DNA from 3 places in the Pseudolabrys taiwanensis genome. Region 3 is predicted to be linked to each of the others. Evidence: predicted binding sites of a transcription regulator. Region 3 holds the regulator's gene; each other region holds the start of a gene.
The links. Region 3 encodes HrcA, which represses chaperone genes, less so after heat shock. Its sites were predicted from a motif close to GTTAGCACTCNCNNNNNGNGAGTGCTAAC; they were not measured.
Positions count from the first base shown of each region.

Region 1: a site for HrcA is predicted at 788-816, ahead of DW352_RS08780 (co-chaperone GroES). Genes of this name have one in related genera too.
Region 2: a site for HrcA is predicted at 635-663, ahead of groES (co-chaperone GroES). Genes of this name have one in related genera too.

Region 1 is NZ_CP031417.1:1,826,586-1,828,852, forward strand. Features, by position in the region: gene DW352_RS08775 (usg protein) at 291-560, opposite strand; gene DW352_RS08780 (co-chaperone GroES) at 935-1,252, shown strand; gene groL (chaperonin GroEL) at 1,392-2,267, shown strand, end outside.
Region 2 is NZ_CP031417.1:5,209,612-5,211,878, reverse strand. Features, by position in the region: gene DW352_RS24830 (hypothetical protein) at 1-470, opposite strand, end outside; gene groES (co-chaperone GroES) at 724-1,020, shown strand; gene groL (chaperonin GroEL) at 1,163-2,267, shown strand, end outside.
Region 3 is NZ_CP031417.1:3,754,116-3,756,382, forward strand. Features, by position in the region: gene DW352_RS17805 (hypothetical protein) at 1-246, opposite strand, end outside; gene hrcA (heat-inducible transcriptional repressor HrcA) at 441-1,526, shown strand; gene grpE (nucleotide exchange factor GrpE) at 1,610-2,203, shown strand; gene DW352_RS17820 (hypothetical protein) at 2,207-2,267, opposite strand, start outside.

The DNA.
Region 1 (2,267 bases), 1.9 Mb from region 3:
GCGCCCGTGCTTCGGCGACGAAGCACGGCTTCACGAACGAACGTCGCGCCGCTCGGCGCGCCGTCGCCCTCTTTATTCAGGGGGCAAAAGGAATGGAGGCGTACCCGGCGCCTTGCAAAGAATACGGGCGGCGGAGCTTTGCGCAGCCGTCATCCCGGCCGAGCGAGCGTAGCAAGCGAGAGCCGGGATCCAGTACGCCGTGCCCTATCGATAGCCTGCGGCGTACTGGATGCCCGCTTTCGCGGGCGTGACAGAAGTATGCTGTCTGAAAACAGGACGAAGAACGCCGCTCAATGCAGACTGAACTCGCTGTCGATCGCCTTCAATTCGGCCGGCTTGATCAGCTTCTGATGGGCGACCTGCACCGAGTGCAGCGGCCCCTCGAGTTTCTTCTCCCAGAACGCGAGGAAACGGTGCAGCTCGGGGAACTCCGGAAACAGATCGTATTCCTGCCAGACATAAGACTGCAGCAGCCAGCGGTGGTCCGGCCGGCGGTACAAAATGTGGGCGGTGGTCAAACCGTAGCCATTTACCTGCTTCAGGAATTCCGTCGAAACCATTTCAGCCCTCCAGAGAGTCGGACTTGCAAAGTTTCCCTTCCCCGCTTTTGTCATTGCAAGCCGAAAAGATGAACATCCTGTGTAAAATCAAGGCGTTAGCAGCAATTGTGACGATCTGCTAACAGCCCTGCCCGGGCCCTGGACGCGGCCGGGCATGAGCAACCCGGAACAATTGCGGCGGTTCCCACGGCGCCGTTAACCACGAAGGTTCGGCGGCCGGCGAAAGTGTTGGCACTCGCGGGGTGTGAGTGCTAAAAAATTTTCCGACCCCTCTTGCGGGATCAAATCGGCCACCCATCTGGCCGCCCAGGTACTGGCAATGGAACTGCCGTACCAAAAAATTCACAACGGCTCAATCACTTAGGAGGACTGCCATGAAGTTCCGCCCGCTTCACGACCGTGTCGTCGTCAAGCGCATCGACGCCGAGCAGAAGACTGCCGGCGGCATCATCATCCCCGACAGTGCGCAGGAAAAGCCGAGCCAGGGCGAAGTCATCGCCGTCGGCCCCGGCGGCCGTGACGAGGCCGGCAAGCTCACCCCCATCGACCTGAAGGTCGGCGACGTCGTGCTGTTCGGCAAGTGGTCGGGCACCGAGGTCAAGATCGACGGCCAGGATCTCCTGATCATGAAGGAGAGCGACATCATGGGCGTGCTCGAAGGCGTCGTGGCCGGCAAGAAGAAGGCCGCCTAACCACCCACCCGTCATCCTGAGGTGCGCGCTCGCTTCGAGCGCGCCTCGAAGGATGACAGCCACAATGAACGGTCATCCTTCGAGGCTCGCCGCATCCGCGGCTCGCACCTCAGGATGACGACCAAGAGGACAAACTCATATGGCTGCTAAAGACGTCAAATTCTCCGTTGACGCGCGCGATCGCATGCTGCGCGGCGTCGACATCCTCGCCAACGCCGTGAAGGTGACGCTGGGTCCCAAGGGCCGTAACGTCGTCCTCGACAAGTCGTTCGGCGCCCCGCGCATCACCAAGGACGGCGTCACCGTCGCCAAGGAGATCGAGCTAGAGGACAAGTTCGAGAACATGGGCGCACAGATGGTGCGCGAAGTCGCTTCGAAGTCGGCCGACTTCGCCGGCGACGGCACCACCACCGCCACCGTGCTCGCCCAGGCGATCGTCAAGGAAGGTTCGAAGGCGGTTGCCGCCGGCATGAACCCGATGGACCTCAAGCGCGGCATCGACCTCGCCGTCGCCGCCATCGTCGAGGATCTCAAGACCAACTCGAAGAAGGTCACCTCGAACGACGAGATCGCCCAGGTCGGCACCATCTCGGCCAACGGCGACAAGGAAATCGGCCAGTTCCTCGCGGAAGCGATGAAGAAGGTCGGCAACGAAGGCGTCATCACGGTCGAGGAAGCCAAGTCGCTCGAGACCGAACTCGACGTCGTCGAGGGCATGCAGTTCGACCGCGGCTACATCTCCCCCTACTTTGTCACCAATGCCGACAAGATGCGCACGGAGATGGATGATCCCTACATCCTGGTCTACGAGAAGAAGCTCTCGGGCCTCCAGGAGCTGCTGCCGCTGCTCGAGTCGGTCGTGCAGACCGGCAAGCCGCTGCTGCTGATCGCCGAGGACGTGGAAGGCGAAGCGCTCGCCACGCTCGTCGTCAACAAGCTGCGCGGCGGCCTCAAGGTCGCGGCCGTCAAGGCGCCGGGCTTCGGCGATCGCCGCAAGGCCATGCTGCAGGACATC
Region 2 (2,267 bases), 1.5 Mb from region 3:
GTGCCGTAACGACCCTGCACTTCCGGATCCATCCAACGCAGGATCAAGACGCGGCCGTCGAATTGAACGACTTCGCGGTCCTGCTGGCTGCCCGGCGGGTCTTCGGCGGGCCCGACGTAGGTCTTGCCGCCCGGCGCGCCTTTGAGCCGCAGCTCGGTCGGGGTCGATTGGTCGGCAAGGTGCATCATGACGCCGCCGGTCGGTCCCATGGTGATGACGTAAGGCTGACGGCATCCGCCAGCGGCGGCCGCCTCGGTGCGCGCCCGGTCTTCGTCGCGGTGGTAGGCGGCGAGGCCCCAGCGCCCGACGATGTCCTGCGACGGGAAGGCCGGCGGCAGGGTCGGCGTGACCGGCGGCGGAGGCGGCTCGGTCGGCGGTGTCGTCGTCGACAAGCTCGAACATCCCGCCAAAACCACGGCCAAAGCAGCAATGGCCAGCAATGACGACGGACGGGTCTTGAAACGGCTCATCGGGACTCCTTGGGAATGGAGGGGAACATTGCGTGGCATCGGCGGCAAGCGCAAGCGCGCTTTGTGGTAGCCGCAAACGAACGGACGGGCTGTGTCGTTCCGGTCGCGGTTGCAGCCGCCCAGCTTGACTCCCTGCCCGTTACCAAATATCTCCCGGGCAGCCTTCTGGCACTCTGGGTAAGCGAGTGCTAACGGCTTAAGAAATCGAGACTTTCCGGTACACGAGACGCGCATCAGCGCCGACGAGGAAGCCATGGCCAAAACCAAATTCCGTCCCCTGCACGATCGCGTGGTCGTGCGCCGTATCTCCGCCGAAGAGAAGACCAAGGGCGGCATCATCATTCCGGATACCGCCAAAGAGAAGCCGCAGGAAGGCGAAGTCGTCGCCGTCGGCCCCGGCGGCCGCGACGAGAGCGGCAAGCTCACCCCGCTCGACGTGAAGGCCGGCGACCGCGTGCTGTTCGGCAAGTGGTCCGGCACCGAAGTGAAGATCGACGGTGAAGAGCTCCTGATCATGAAGGAGTCCGACATCATGGGCGTGGTCGGCTAACGCCTTTCCTCGTCCCGAGAGGCGCCCGTCGGGCGCGTCTCGACGGACGGGGGCAAGAAGTCTTCGGCCTCATCCTTCGAGACGCCGCCTTCGGCGGCTCCTCAGGATGAGGATCAACCTCAAATCCATTGGAGTAGTTCAAATGGCTGCCAAGGACGTCAAATTTTCCGGCGACGCGCGCGACCGCATGCTGCGCGGCGTCGACATTCTCGCCAACGCGGTGAAGGTCACGCTGGGCCCGAAGGGCCGCAACGTCGTCATCGACAAGAGCTTCGGCGCGCCGCGCATCACCAAGGACGGCGTCACCGTCGCCAAGGAGATCGAGCTCGAGGACAAGTTCGAGAACATGGGCGCGCAGATGGTGCGTGAGGTCGCGTCCAAGACCAACGACATCGCCGGCGACGGCACCACCACCGCCACCGTGCTCGCCCAGGCCATCGTGCGCGAAGGCGCCAAGTCGGTCGCGGCCGGCATGAACCCGATGGACCTCAAGCGCGGCATCGACATCGCGACCGCCGCGGTGATCAAGGACATCGAAAAGCGCGCCAAGAAGGTCTCCTCGTCGGCTGAAGTCGCGCAGGTCGGCACCGTGTCGGCCAACGGCGACACCCAAATCGGCAAGATGATCGCCCAGGCGATGCAGAAGGTCGGCAACGAGGGCGTGATCACGGTCGAGGAAGCCAAGGCGATGGAGACCGAGGTCGACATCGTGGAAGGCATGCAGTTCGACCGCGGCTACATCTCCCCCTACTTCGTCACCAACGCCGAGAAGATGCTGGCCGAGCTCGAGGACGCCTACATCCTCCTGCACGAAAAGAAGCTCTCGGGCCTGCAGTCGATGCTGCCGGTGCTCGAGGCCGTCGTTCAGTCGGGCAAGCCGCTGATCATCATCGCCGAGGACGTCGAGGGCGAAGCCATCGCGACGCTCGTCGTCAACAAGCTGCGCGGCGGCCTCAAGGTCGCGGCCGTCAAGGCGCCTGGCTTCGGCGATCGCCGTAAGGCCATGCTCGAGGACCTCGCAATCCTCACCGGCGGTCAGCTGATCTCGGAAGATCTCGGCATCAAGCTCGAGAACGTGACGCTGCAGATGCTCGGCCGCGCCAAGAAGGTCGTGATCGAGAAGGAAAAGACCACGATCGTCAACGGCGCCGGCAAGAAGGCCGACATCGAAGCGCGCGTGCAGCAGATCAAGGCGCAGATCGAGGAGACCACCTCGGACTACGACCGTGAGAAGCTGCAGGAGCGTC
Region 3 (2,267 bases):
TGCGGTCACGCAGAACAGACCGCAGCATTTGGCCGGCACGGCCGAATCAGTGCTGTCGGTGGTTTGCGTGCCATGGTCCATGTGCTCGTGTGCCATGGCAGCGTAATCGCCAGTGCCGTGGTGGTGGCTGCGCGCCTGGCTGGCCACTTGCGGCGCTTCGCCCAACTCCAGGCAATGCGCCGGTGCGTTGCTGAAGGCGAAGGCGGCGACAGGCGACAACAGGAACAGCGCGAACAGAACGGCCATGAAGGCCGCCGCCCGCCGACGCCATTTGCTGGTTAACAGAACCAACATCCCGGTCGAAACCGCCTTATCCGCTCAACGAGAACAACGGTGCTCTTTGCCCCGACAACATGGCATTGTTGTGTGCCGGCCGGCAAGTCCGGCTTGAACAAGCCCACGGCAATGGTCAATTCTTGGGGAGATACGAGGAGTTAGCGGTGGCGTCCCACGATATCCCCATCGGTGCGAATCCGGCGAGCCTCGCGGCGCTGAACGAGCGCTCGCGCGAGATCTTCCGGCAGATCGTCGAAAGCTACCTGGCGACCGGCGAGCCGGTCGGCTCGCGCAATCTGTCGCGCATCCTGCCGATCACCTTGTCGCCGGCCTCGGTCCGCAACGTCATGTCGGACCTGGAGCACGCCGGCCTGATCTTCGCCCCGCACACGTCGGCTGGCCGGTTGCCGACCGAGATGGGGCTACGCTTCTTTGTCGACGCGCTGATGCAGATCGGCGACCTGTCGGAATCCGACCGCCACTCGATCGAGGCGCAGGTGGCCGGCTCAGGCACACCGAAGTCGCTGGAGACGGTGCTCACCGAAGCGACGCAGATGCTGTCGGGCCTCACGCGCTCGGCCGGCGTCGTGCTGACGGCCAAGCACAATGTGCGGCTCAAGCACATCGAGTTCGTGCGGCTCGAGCCGGAACGCGCGCTCGCGGTGCTGGTCGGCGAGGACGGGCAGGTGGAAAACCGCGTGCTCAATGTGCCCGCCGGGCTGCCGACGTCGTCGCTCATCGAGGCGGGCAACTTCCTGAACGCGCGCCTGCGCGGCAAGACGCTCGCCGAACTGCGCGGCGAGATCGAAAAGGCGGTCGCCGAAGGCCAGGCCGAACTCGACCAGCTGACGCAGAAGGTGATTGCCGCGGGGCTGGCGAGCTGGTCGGGCGGCGCCGGCGACGACCGCCAGCTCATCGTCCGCGGCCACGCGCACCTTCTGGAGGATCTGCACGCGCTCGAGGACCTGGAGCGGGTGCGTTCCCTGTTCGACGCGCTGGAGACCAAGCGCGGCGTCATCGATTTGCTCGGCCGCGCCGAGCTGGCCGAGGGCGTGCGCATCTTCATCGGCTCGGAGAACAAGCTGTTCTCGCTGTCGGGTTCCTCGACCATCGCCGCCCCCTACCGCGACAGCACCGGCCGCATCGTCGGCGTCATCGGCGTCATCGGCCCCACCCGCCTCAACTACGCCCGCGTCATCCCGATGGTGGACTATACCGCCCGGGTGGTCACCCGGCTTCTATCCGGCTAAAGGCAGCCTGGAAGCTTGATTTTTCCGCCCGGAAACATGATATCCCGGGCCATCAAGCAATTTTTGAGGATGGACCAAGCCCGATGACGGATGAGACCGCGCATCAGCCCGAGAATGCTGGCACCGACGGCGCGCCGACGCAGCCGCAGGCGGCCGATCCCGTGGCCGAGGCCCGTCGCGAGGCCGCCGAGTACAAAGACAAGCTGCTGCGGACCTTGGCCGAGATGGAAAACCTGCGCCGGCGCACCGAGCGCGAGGTTGCGGACGCCCGTGCCTACAGCATCCGGAAATTCGCCGGCGACGTTCTCGCCGTGGCCGACAACATGCACCGCGCGCTCGAGACGATCGATCCGGCGGTGCGGGCCGCGGCCGACGCCAAGGTCAAGGCGCTGATCGAGGGCGTCGAGCTCACCGAGCGCGAGCTTCTCAATACGCTCGAGAAGAACGGCGTGCGCAAATTTTCGCCGCAGGGTGAAAAGTTCGATCCCAACGTCCACCAGGCGATGTTCGAAATACCGACCGCCGACGTACCGTCGGGCCATGTCGCCCAGGTCATGCAGGCCGGCTACATGATCGGCGAGCGCGTGCTGCGTCCGGCCTTGGTCGGCGTTTCCAAGGGCGCGCCGAAGCAGGCACCGTCCAACAACAACGCGCCGTCGGACAACACAGCGAACTGACCGCTACTTCGTATCGATCCCGTCGCGCACCGTCCGGAAGCGGGTGAACAAATCGTCCCATTGA